DNA from 4 places in the Enterobacter sp. RHBSTW-00175 genome. Region 2 is predicted to be linked to each of the others. Evidence: predicted binding sites of a transcription regulator. Region 2 holds the regulator's gene; each other region holds the start of a gene.
What was found. Region 2 encodes PurR, which represses purine synthesis genes. Its sites were predicted from a motif close to CANGCAAACGTTTGCNTG; they were not measured.

Region 1: the regulator PurR is predicted to act here: its motif matches at 1,585-1,602, upstream of tusA (sulfurtransferase TusA).
Region 3: the regulator PurR is predicted to act here: its motif matches at 1,686-1,703, upstream of HV107_RS10595 (NCS2 family protein).
Region 4: the regulator PurR is predicted to act here: its motif matches at 1,727-1,744, upstream of purM (phosphoribosylformylglycinamidine cyclo-ligase).

Annotation. Positions count from the first base shown of each region.
Region 1 is NZ_CP055930.1:1,777,781-1,780,909, forward strand. Features, by position in the region: gene zntA (Zn(II)/Cd(II)/Pb(II) translocating P-type ATPase ZntA) at 1-1,242, shown strand, start outside; gene tusA (sulfurtransferase TusA) at 1,283-1,525, opposite strand; gene HV107_RS08475 (7-cyano-7-deazaguanine/7-aminomethyl-7-deazaguanine transporter) at 1,693-2,358, shown strand; gene HV107_RS08480 (DcrB family lipoprotein) at 2,431-2,988, shown strand; gene HV107_RS08485 (MFS transporter) at 2,993-3,129, opposite strand, start outside.
Region 2 is NZ_CP055930.1:4,455,275-4,458,403, forward strand. Features, by position in the region: gene punR (DNA-binding transcriptional activator PunR) at 1-687, shown strand, start outside; gene purR (HTH-type transcriptional repressor PurR) at 704-1,729, opposite strand; gene HV107_RS21565 (YnhF family membrane protein) at 2,027-2,116, shown strand; gene HV107_RS21570 (MFS transporter) at 2,282-3,129, shown strand, end outside.
Region 3 is NZ_CP055930.1:2,237,396-2,240,524, forward strand. Features, by position in the region: gene HV107_RS10590 (AsmA family protein) at 1-123, opposite strand, end outside; gene HV107_RS10595 (NCS2 family protein) at 243-1,634, opposite strand; gene gltS (sodium/glutamate symporter) at 1,860-3,062, shown strand; gene recG (ATP-dependent DNA helicase RecG) at 3,065-3,129, opposite strand, start outside.
Region 4 is NZ_CP055930.1:590,531-593,659, forward strand. Features, by position in the region: gene HV107_RS02770 (6-phospho-beta-glucosidase) at 1-641, opposite strand, end outside; gene bglK (beta-glucoside kinase BglK) at 652-1,545, opposite strand; gene purM (phosphoribosylformylglycinamidine cyclo-ligase) at 1,805-2,842, shown strand; gene purN (phosphoribosylglycinamide formyltransferase) at 2,839-3,129, shown strand, end outside.

The sequences.
Region 1 (3,129 bases), 2.7 Mb from region 2:
TCCGAACCAGGCGACAGCGCTATCGACCGCATTCTGAAGCTCATTGAAGAGGCCGAAGAGCGCCGTGCGCCGGTGGAACGCTTTATCGATCGCTTTAGCCGCATTTACACCCCTGCCATCATGCTGGTTGCCCTGCTGGTCACCATTATCCCGCCATTGTTGTTTGGCGCGCCGTGGGAAGGCTGGATCTACAAGGGCCTGACGCTGCTGCTGATTGGTTGCCCGTGCGCGCTGGTTATCTCCACACCCGCTGCGATTACATCAGGCCTTGCCGCCGCAGCACGCCGCGGTGCGCTGATTAAAGGCGGTGCGGCACTGGAGCAGTTGAGCCAGGTTCAGCATATCGCATTTGATAAAACCGGCACGCTGACCGTGGGTAAGCCACAGGTGACTGGCGTTTATCCCCAGAACATCAGTGAAGACGAACTACTGGCACTGGCTGCCGCCGTTGAACAAGGTTCGACGCACCCGCTGGCCCAGGCGATTGTGCGTGAAGCGCAGTCCCGTGGGCTGACCATACCGGCAGCCACTGCCCAGCGTGCGCTGGTGGGTTCAGGGATTGAAGCCCACGTCGGGGACAAGAAAGTGCTTATCAGTGCTGCGGATAAATTCCCTGTGGCCGGGTTAGCTGCCCGCGTAAATGAGCTGGAACAGGCCGGGCAGACGGTCATTATTGTGGTGCAGGATGGCACTGCGCTGGGGATGCTGGCACTGCGTGATACCCTGCGTGAGGATGCAAAAGCGGCCATGGCTGATCTGCATCAGATTGGTGTTCAGGGCGTGATCCTGACGGGGGATAACCCGCGCGCCGCCGCGAGCATCGCCGCAGAGTTAGGCATGGAGTTTCAGGCCGGGCTGCTGCCTGCCGACAAAGTGAAGGCAGTCACCCGACTGAATGCCAGTGCGCCACTGGCGATGGTGGGTGATGGGATCAACGATGCCCCGGCAATGAAAGCCTCAACCATTGGCATTGCGATGGGTAGCGGCACCGATGTGGCACTGGAAACCGCGGATGCCGCGCTCACGCATAACCGGCTGACAGGGCTTGCGCAGATGATCCGCCTGGCGCGCGCCACTCGCGCTAACATTCGTCAGAACATCACGATTGCACTAGGCCTGAAAGGGATTTTCCTGGTGACCACGCTGCTTGGAATTACCGGGCTGTGGCTGGCGGTGCTGGCAGATACCGGAGCAACCGTGCTGGTAACAGCGAACGCGCTGCGGCTGTTGCGTAAAAGGTAAAACACCGCCCGGTGGTGGCTTCGCCTTACCGGGCAGGCGATTAACCTTTACGAATCAAATACCGGTACGGCAGCGCTTCCGTCTGCTGCGCGACCAGTTCGTGTTCCATAAAGGTACAAAAACCGGGGATGTCGCGGGTGGTTGCCGGATCGTCGGCAATGATTAAAAGCGTTTCGCCGGTCTGCATGTTACGCACGGTTTTGCGCACCATCATCACCGGTTCCGGGCAGCGAAGGCCCTGGGCATCAAGCGTATGGTCTGGGCTGGAAAACAGGTCGGTCATTTTCTTCTCGTTCACATAAAAACGGCTGTAGTTTACGCCCCGTTGCCGCCAATGCAAACCAGGTTAACGATTGCGTGAAAATTAGCCATTGCAAAGGTGAATGAAAGCAGTATCATGCAGCGGTTTTTATTGGGTTCCCTCACCCCAACGTTCAAAAAGGTCACAATATGACGCAGTTCTCTCAACCGCAGCGCGTAAAAGCGTTGTTCTGGCTTTCTCTTTTTCATCTGCTGGTGATCACCTCCAGCAACTATCTGGTACAGCTGCCGATCGCCATTTTTGGTTTTCATACCACCTGGGGCGCGTTCAGTTTCCCGTTTATCTTCCTCGCGACCGATTTAACCGTGCGTATCTTTGGTGCACCGCTGGCGCGTCGAATTATCTTTGCGGTGATGCTTCCGGCACTGTTCATCTCCTACGTGATTTCTTCCCTGTTCTATATGGGAAGCTGGCAGGGCTTTGAGGCGCTAACGCACTTCAACCTGTTTGTGGCGCGTATCGCTACCGCCAGCTTTATGGCCTATGCCCTGGGGCAAATCCTTGACGTTCACGTGTTTAACCGCCTGCGGCAAAACCACCGCTGGTGGATGGCGCCAACGGCCTCCACGCTGTTTGGTAACGTAAGCGATACGCTGGCCTTCTTCTTTATCGCTTTCTGGCGTAGCCCGGATGCGTTTATGGCTGAACACTGGATGGAAATCGCGCTGGTGGACTACTGCTTCAAGGTGCTTATCAGCATTGTGTTCTTCCTGCCGATGTATGGCGTATTGCTGAATATGCTGCTGAAAAGGCTGGCAGATAAATCTGAAATCTCTGCATTGCAGGCAGGTTAAGGGTTCGCTTTAACAGTTGTGATAAGATGCTCGAATGAGCCGTTATGGCCGTTTATCGAAAGGAAGAAGTCAATGCGCAATCTGGTTAAATATGTCGGGATTGGCCTGCTGGTTGTAGGCCTTGCCGCCTGTGATAACAGCGACACGAAAGCACCTGCTCAAGGCGCGTCAGCAGAAAGTAATGCGGCCGGGCAGCCGGTAAGTCTTCTGGATGGCAAGCTGAGTTTCTCTCTGCCAGCAGATATGACCGATCAGAGCGGTAAGCTGGGTACACAGGCGAACAATATGCACGTCTATTCCGATGCGACCGGGCAGAAAGCCGTGATTGTGATTGTGGGCGATGACACCAACGAAGATCTGGGCGTTCTGTCCAAACGTCTGGAAGATCAGCAGCGCAGCCGTGACCCGCAGTTGCAGGTTGTGACCAACAAGTCCATTGAGCTGAAAGGTCACGCAATGCAACAGCTGGACAGCATCATCTCTGCAAAAGGCCAGACCGCATACTCTTCTGTGGTGCTCGGCAAGGTCGACAACAAACTGCTGACCCTGCAAATCACCCTGCCAGCAGACGATCAGCAGAAAGCGCAGACCGCCGCTGAAAACATCATTAACACCATCGCGATTCAGTAATTACTCACGATGGTGACGTGGCCTCCGGGGTTTGCTCCGGGGGCCATTTTTTTAGCCTCCACGTCAGCAACAACGCCACCGCCACCAGCCCCGCTGCCGCAAGGTAGATAACCGGCACGCCTGCCCACGCCATCACCAGCC
Region 2 (3,129 bases):
ATGCAGATCACTCGTGAACAGTGTCAGCAGATTGCTAATGGCTGGCGAGGTCATCTTTCTATTGCGGTGGATAACATCGTAAAACCCGAACGTACCCGGCAGATGATTGTCGATTTTTATCGCCACTTCTCCGATGTCGAGCTGCGGGTATCGCAGGAAGTCTTTAACGGTGTCTGGGATGCGCTGGCAGATGGCAGGGCAGAGATGGCGATCGGCGCAACACAGGCCATACCCGTTGGGGGACGTTACGCATTTCGCGATATGGGAATGTTAAGCTGGAAATGCGTGGTGGCAAGCGATCACCCGCTGGCGGCAATGGCAGGGCCGTTAAGCGATGATACCCTGCGTAACTGGCCATCGCTGGTACTGGAAGATACGTCACGCTCGTTACCCAAGCGTGTGACCTGGCTTCTGGATAACCAGCGACGGGTGATTGCGCCCGACTGGGAATCCTCCGCGACCTGCCTTTCTGCCGGGTTGTGTGTGGCAATGGTGCCGGTCCATTTTGCCAGACCACGAATCGATGCCGGGGAGTGGGTTGCCCTTGAGCTTGAAAACCCATTCCCGGACGCGGCCTGTTGTCTGACCTGGCAGCAAAGTGACGTATCGCCCGCGATGGCCTGGCTGCTGGATTACCTGGGGGACAGTGAAACGCTGAACAGGGAGTGGTTACGGGAGCCAGATTAACTGGCTCCGTACACGATTAACGGCGGTAGTCGCGGAAAGGACCGTCCGCCACGGAGCGACGTTCGATAAGACGCGGGTGGACTTCAATTGACTGCGACTCTTCACGTTTGTTAACGATCCTGTCCATCAGCATGTTGAAGGCTGTTTCACCCAGAGAATCTTTCGGTTGATGAATAGTGGTCAGCGCCGGGGTGAAGAAACGCGCGTTGCGCACGTTGTCATACCCGATCACAGAAATATCCTGCGGTACGCGCAGACCCAGCTCATCGGCAGCACAAAGCGCACCCATCGCCATAATATCGCCACCGCAGAAGACAGCAGTCGGACGATGCGGCTGGGAGACTATTTGCTGCATTGCGCGGTAACCGGATTCAGGCTCAAAGTCACCCTGAACAATCCAGTTTTCTGGAACGGTGATCAGTGCTTCTTCCATGGCTTTCATAAATCCGGCCAGGCGGCCTGCACCGGTGTTGCGCTCCAGTGGACCTGGAATCACGCCAATCTCGCGGTGACCCCGTTCTACCAGATAACGACCGGCCATGTAACCGCCTTCAAAGGCGTTATCGATTACTGAGTCAGTAAAATCGGCGTGCGCTTCACCCCAGTCCATCACCACCATTGGGATGTGACGGTACTCTTCCAGCATGGAGAGCACAGAATCCGGGTATTCGGAACACATGACCAGCAGGCCATCCACGCGTTTTTGCGCCATCATTGACAGATAAGCGCGCTGTTTCTCATGGTTGTTCCATGCGTTACCCAGGATCAGGGTATAGCCTTTCTGGAAGCAGTTTTTCTCGACCGCCTCGATTATCTCTGCGAAATATGCAGCTTCGCTGCTGGTGGCCAGCAAACCAATGGATTTGGTGTGATTAACTTTAAGGCTACGTGCGACCGCGCTTGGCGAATAGTGCAGTTCTTTGATCGCCGCCCAGACGGCATTACGCGTCTCTTCCGCTACAAAACGGGTTTTGTTAATTACATGTGATACGGTTGTAGTGGAAACGTTTGCGCGTTTTGCCACGTCTTTAATTGTTGCCATTAAATGTCACTCCAGACCATATCCTAAGCTCCTGAAAAACTTGAAGGTAAACGTTTGCCTTCTCTCACCCTTATCACGCAATCTGGAATTGCGACACGCCGGGAAAACGACACAGGACGTCAGGAGGGGGTCAATGGCCGGTACGCTAATAAATTTAGCGTGGAATTTTGTCCTATCTTGATGAAAAGGGGAAGAGCAAAAGTGGATATCAGTTTAAATCCAAGAAGATTTTTGACGTAAACTGTGTAAAAATGAGCAAGCTCACTTTTCGTAAGGTGATTAAAAGGAGAAAAATTGATGAGTACCGATCTTAAGTTTTCGCTGACGACCACCGTTATCGTGCTGGCACTGATTGTTGCAGCTGGTCTGACGGCTGTATTGCACTGATTTACGCGGGGGGAGAGTTCTCTCCCTCCACATTCCTCGCTGATTGTTACTTCTCCGGCAATAATCTTTTGCCAAATTGTTAACTTCTCATTTTTTGTGATTGGTGTCATGCTTTTTGCTTCTTTGTTCTGTGTCGCGGTACGACACGGCATCCGGAGTTGACTCATGAAAATCAATTATCCTCTGCTGGCCCTGGCGATTGGCGCTTTTGGGATTGGCACCACCGAATTTTCCCCGATGGGGTTATTGCCTGTTATCGCCCGGGGTGTAGACGTCTCTATCCCGGCGGCCGGTATGCTGATTAGCGCCTACGCGATTGGCGTGATGGTAGGGGCACCGTTAATGACGTTGCTGCTTTCACACCGTGCGCGCCGTAATGCGCTGATTTTCCTGATGGCTATTTTTACCCTGGGGAATGTGCTTTCCGCGCTTTCACCGGATTACACCACGCTGATGTTGTCACGTATCCTGACCAGCCTTAACCACGGTGCCTTCTTCGGACTGGGCTCGGTGGTTGCAGCAAGCGTTGTACCTAAACATAAGCAGGCCAGCGCCGTGGCAACCATGTTTATGGGTCTGACCATTGCCAACATCGGCGGTGTACCTGCGGCCACGTGGCTGGGTGAAGCGATCGGCTGGCGTATGTCGTTCCTGGCAACCGCTGCACTGGGCGTGATTGCTATGGTCGCACTGTTCTTCTCGTTGCCAAAAGGCAGCGCAGGCGAACGCCCTGATGTACGCAAAGAGCTGTCCGTGCTGGTTCGTCCTCAGGTATTGTCTGCACTGCTGACCACCGTGCTGGGGGCTGGGGCGATGTTCACGCTCTATACCTATATTTCGCCCGTGCTGCACGACATTACTCATGCCACGCCGGTCTTTATTACCGCGATGCTGGTGCTGATTGGCGTAGGGTTCTCTATCGGTAACTACCTGGGCGGTAAGCTGGCAGACCGTTCCGTGAGTGGCACGCTGAAAGGCTTCTTAACGCTGCTGATTGTCATCATGGTGGCCAT
Region 3 (3,129 bases), 2.2 Mb from region 2:
GACCGTGACCCAGCTACTGACCTCAGACGCACCCCAGCGAGTCTGGAGCAGGAAATAGAACGCCAGAACCACAATTAACAGGGCTATCAGAAGATAAACGAGCAGCTTTCCAATAAATTTCATGGTCTTCCATCCCGCGAAACGCACATAAAGGAGTTATGCACGATTTATGCGCAATGCTCAAGGCGGGAATGGTGTAATTAGATGTCACGGCAGGCATTGACTGCCTGCCGTGATGGCGATCAATTTTTTTCAGGCGGGAAAACGAGGTTCAGTACGATGGCCGTAATACCGCCAGCCGCGATGCCGGAAGAGAGCAGGTTTTTCAGCCAGTCTGGTGCGAACTGAAGGATCAGCGGCTGCTGAGAAACACCCAGGCCGACAGCCAGAGACAGCGCGATAATCATGATCGCACGACGATTCAGCGGCTCGCGCGAGACAATGCGCACACCCGATGCGGCGATAGTCCCGAACATCACAAGCGTAGCGCCGCCAAGCACCGGCTCAGGAATGTGCTGCACAAAACCACTTACTGCCGGGAACAGGCCGAGCACGATCAGCATCAGTGCCACCACAAAACCGACGTAGCGGCTGGCAACGCCGGTCAGCTGGATCACGCCGTTATTCTGGCCGAAGCAGGAGTTCGGGAAGGTGTTGAACACCGCAGAGACAAACGAGTTCAGGCCGTTTGCCAGCACGCCGCCTTTCAGGCGTTTCATGTACAGCGGGCCAGAAACCGGCTGCTCAGAGACATCAGACGTCGCCGTAATATCACCGATGGTTTCCAGCGAGGTGATCATAAAGACCAGCATCAGCGGCACCAGCAGACCCCAGTCAATGCCCAGGCCGTAGTACAGCGGGGTCGGGATGGTGATTAATGCACTGCTGGCGGGGGCAGCATTTTCCGGCAGCATCCCCAGCGCCCATGCCAGCAGATAGCCGGCAGCCATGGCGATCACCAGTGACGCGACGCGCAGGTAAGGGTTACGCTGACGGTTAAGCAGAATAATGATCGCCAGCACCACGCCTGCCAGCAGCAGGTTTTTCGGTGCGCCGAAGGTGTGGTCGGCCATTGCGCCATAACCGCCGCCGATGGAGGTCAGGCCAACCTGAATCAGAGACAGGCCGATAATCATCACTACCACGCCGGACACCAGTGGGGTGATCACGCGGCGCGCCAGGTGCAGAACGCGGGAGATAACCATTTCCGTGCAGCTTGCCAGCATCAGGGTACCGAACAGGGCTGCCATCATGGTCGGGACATCGGCACCACCGGTTTTCAGCGCCGTGCCGCCCATAATCAGCGGTGCCACAAAATTAAAACTGGTGCCCTGAATCGACAGCAAACCCGAACCCACCGGACCCCACGCTTTAATCTGAATAATCGAGGCCACGCCAGAGGCGAACAGGGACATGCTGATGATGTGTTGTGTGTCCTGAGCCGGTAAACCAAGCGCCTGGCAAATCAGCAGAGCAGGCGTGATCACCGCAACAAACATCGCCAGTAAATGCTGACAAGCGGCAAACAGGGTTTGAGGCAGCGGTGGGCGATCTTCAAGGCGGTAGATTAATTCACTGTTCTGCGGCTGCGCAATCGGTTGCGCATCGGGAGACTCTATGGTGTTAACGGACATCGGCAGCAATCCCACGGTAGAAAAGCGGGCATTTTATCTGACCAGTTGGTAAAAGCAAACGATTGCCAGCAAAAAAAGATAAGAAAATCTGCCGCTGCGGGCACCTTTTTTACACGCCGTCAGGAAAAAAAATTACACTTTTTACGCGGGTGGCTCATGACGAGCGCAAACCCGCCAGGATAACGCCGCGTGTGAGTGGAATACGCGCAGAATAAGGAGCCCTCTATGATTCACCTCGATACGTTGTCGACACTTGTTGCCGCAACGCTGGTCTTACTGCTTGGCCGTAAACTGGTACACAGTGTTTCCCTTCTCAAGAAGTACACCATTCCTGAACCCGTTGCCGGTGGATTACTGGTGGCGCTGGCCCTGCTGGTGCTGAAAAAAAGCATGGGCTGGGAAATTGATTTTGATATGTCCCTGAAAGACCCGCTGATGCTGGCTTTCTTTGCCACCATCGGCCTGAATGCCAACCTGGCGAGCCTGCGCGCGGGCGGTAAAGTGCTCGGCGTATTTTTGATTGTGGTGGTTGGGCTGCTGCTGATGCAAAACGCTATCGGTATCGGCATGGCCACGCTGCTGGGGCTGGATCCGCTGATGGGGCTGCTGGCAGGGTCAATCACGCTGTCTGGTGGACATGGCACCGGTGCCGCGTGGAGCAAGCTGTTCATTGAGCGTTACGGCTTTGAAAACGCAACGGAAGTGGCGATGGCCTGCGCAACCTTCGGCCTGGTGCTGGGCGGGTTGATTGGTGGCCCGGTGGCGCGCTATCTGGTGAAGCACTCCACTACGCCAGACGGCAGACCGGACGATGAACTGGTGCCCACGGCGTTTGAAAAGCCGGATGTCGGGCGCAGTATTACTTCGCTGGTGCTGATTGAAACCATCGCGATGATTGCCATCTGCCTGACCGTGGGCAAAGTGGTTGCGCAATGGCTGGCAGGCTCCGCATTTGAACTGCCGACATTTGTTTGCGTGCTGTTTGTCGGGGTGGTGCTGAGTAACGGTCTGGCCGCAATGGGCTTCTACCGCGTGTTCGAACGTGCCGTTTCGGTGCTGGGTAACGTCTGCCTGTCACTGTTCCTGGCGATGGCGCTGATGAGCCTCAAGCTCTGGGAACTGGCCTCTCTGGCGCTGCCGATGGTCGCTATTCTGGCGGTTCAGGCCCTGTTTATGGCCCTGTATGCCATGTTTGTCACCTGGCGCATGATGGGTAAAAACTACGATGCTGCGGTACTGGCTGCGGGGCATTGCGGGTTTGGTCTGGGTGCGACGCCGACCGCTATTGCCAACATGCAGGCGATCACCGAGCGATTCGGTCCCTCTCATATGGCGTTTCTGGTGGTTCCGATGGTGGGGGCGTTCTTTATTGATATCGTCAACGCGCTGGTGATCAAGCTGTACCTGATGCTGCCAATGTTTGCCTGATATCAGGCGTTGGAATAGCGCTCGGTTTCAGGCATCCAGCGTTCAATAAGCGCGGTTGCCTGATCCG
Region 4 (3,129 bases), 1.5 Mb from region 2:
TCGTAGTGCGCCGCCTGGAACATTACCGGCTCGCGGTCTTCGCCCGGCTCGTACTTCAGCCCGGAGTTGGTAAACGGTGCGAAGTCTTCGTGGAAGTTTGCCTGGTTGTTGATCTCGTTAAAGGTCATCCAGTACTTCACTTTATGCTGGTAGCGCTGGAAGACCACTTTTGAGAAACGCACAAAGAAATCGATCAGCTTGCGGTTACGCCAGCCGCCGTATTCGGTGACCAGATGGAAAGGCATCTCGAAGTGCGAGAGTGTGATGACCGGTTCGATGCCGTACTTCAGGCACTCGTCGAACAGGTCGTCGTAGAATTTTAGGCCAGCCTCGTTAGGCTCCAGTTCATCCCCTTTCGGGAAAATACGCGTCCAGGCGATAGAGGTTCGGAAACATTTGAACCCCATTTCGGCAAAGAGTCGGATGTCTTCTTTATAACGATGGTAGAAGTCGATGGCTTCATGGTTCGGGTAATTTTTTCCCTGCAACACGCCGTTGGTGATTTCACGCGGTACGCCGTGCGCCCCTGCGGTCATCACGTCGGCGACGCTGACGCCTTTGCCGCCCTCTTTCCAGCCGCCTTCCAGCTGATGCGCTGCAACCGCACCGCCCCACAGAAAACCTTCTTTGAATCCTGACATACTCTTTCCCTCATTCGATGTTGCTGATTGCTGACGGATACTGCTGTCTGAAATGGTAAACCGCGCCAATCAGGCCGGCGCTGTTGCCGTGGCTCACGACATCGGCAATATCTGCGATGCCAAACCACGTAAGATGCGTGCGAAGTAAATCCATGAACCCTGGGCGTTCTGCGATACCGCCGCCGATAAAAATGGTTTGTGGATCGAAGACATTTGCCAGGTTGTAAAGCCCTGTCGCAATGCCGTTAAGAAAGTCATCGACCAGACGACGGCAAACCACATCGCCCGCATCGTAACCATCAAAAATGGTCTCCCCCGTGACATCATCAAGCCCCTGGCCGTGATAGTCGGCATAGCGCTTGCGAAGCGTACGCAGGGTGCAGTTTTCATTCATGGAGTGACGGGCGACTTTTCTGGAGTCTGCGCGCTCGGTAAGCATGTAGCCGAATTCCCCGGCACGAAAACGCGCGCCGTGAACCAGCTTGCCGTTGCAGAAAATCGCGCCGCCTATCCCGGTGCCGATGGTCAGCACCAGAAAATTATCAGTACCGGCCGCTTTCCCCTGCCAGCGTTCGGCCAGAAGCACACAGTTAGCGTCATTTTCAACGGTGACCGGTAAACCCGTTTGCGCGCTCAGCCACTCCTGCATCGCAAAGTTATCGAAGCGGCGAATCGCCCCGCCCATTTCGATATAACCGGTATGGGGATTGACGTAGCCCGGCGCGCTGATGGCAATACCCTCAAGGTCCGGGTGTAACGCCACCCATTGCAGCATTTCTGAAAGAATGGCATCACCGTCGCTGTTCTTAATAGCGGCTTTATCCCTGTGCAACAGCTCGCCCTGCGTGGTTACGATGCCCATTCTTAATGCGGTGCCACCAATGTCGAATGCGGCAATGTTCATGACGTTCATCCCTCCTGAATGAAACTGAAACCGGTTTCAGTTTCATGATGTTCATTCAACAAACCGCTTGCAAGCAACTTCCCGAAACCGGTTTCATTTTCGTGAACAGAGTCAAGTTTGAGCGTGAACAATCACCACAGCGCTAAAAAAATCCCTGTGCACATTTCTGTTGCAGAATAGGCTCGCAAACGTTTGCCTGGACTGTTAGAATTGCGCCGATTTTTCTTACTAGCTATGCAATCGCGTGGGGATTTAAGCCGTGACCAACAAAACTTCTCTCAGCTACAAAGATGCCGGTGTTGATATTGACGCAGGTAATGCGCTGGTTGACCGAATCAAAGGTGTGGTGAAAAAAACCCGCCGCCCGGAAGTGATGGGTGGTCTGGGTGGATTCGGCGCACTGTGCGCGCTGCCGCAAAAATATCGTGAACCTGTTCTGGTCTCGGGTACTGACGGTGTGGGTACGAAACTGCGCCTGGCGATGGATCTTAAACGTCATGACACGATCGGTATCGATCTGGTGGCGATGTGTGTAAACGACCTGGTGGTTCAGGGCGCAGAGCCGCTGTTCTTCCTTGACTACTACGCAACCGGCAAACTGGATGTGGATACCGCAGCCAGCGTGATTAACGGCATTGCCGAAGGCTGCCTGCAATCCGGCTGTTCCCTGGTTGGTGGCGAAACGGCTGAAATGCCGGGTATGTATCACGGTGAAGATTATGACGTCGCCGGTTTCTGCGTCGGCGTGGTAGAAAAATCAGAAATTATCGACGGCAGTAAAGTGGCTGACGGCGATGTGCTGGTTGCGCTGGCTTCCAGCGGCCCGCATTCCAACGGTTATTCTCTGGTGCGAAAAATCCTTGAAGTCAGCGGTTCTGACCCACTGACCACTGAGCTGGATGGCAAACCTCTGGCCGATCACCTGCTGGCACCTACCCGCATCTACGTGAAAAACGTGCTGGAGCTTATCGAGAACGTCGACGTTCACGCGATTGCCCACCTGACCGGTGGCGGCTTCTGGGAAAACATTCCGCGCGTACTGCCGGATAATACCCAGGCCGTGATCGACGAATCCTCCTGGCAGTGGCCGTCCGTATTTAACTGGCTGCAAACCGCAGGTAACGTCAGCTCTCATGAAATGTATCGTACCTTCAACTGCGGCGTGGGCATGGTCATCGCACTGCCTGCAAGCGAAGCTGATAAGGCCATTACGCTTCTGAATGAGAAAGGTGAAAACGCGTGGAAAATCGGTATCATCAAAGCATCTGATTCCGAACAGCGTGTGGTCATTGAATGAAAAACATCGTGGTGCTCATTTCCGGTAACGGAAGCAATTTGCAGGCGGTCATTGACGCCTGCAAACAGAAGAAGATAAATGGCACCATACGTGCAGTTTTCAGCAACAAGGCCGATGCATTCGGCCTTGAGCGTGCCCGCGATGCAAATATCCCGGCGCACGCGCTGGAAGCCAGCCAGTTCTCAGGGCGTGAAGCCTTTGACCGCGAACTGGTGCAAGAAATAGACGCTTATGCGCCGGATGTTGTGGTGCTGGCAGGTTATATGCGTATTCTCAGCCCGGCGTTT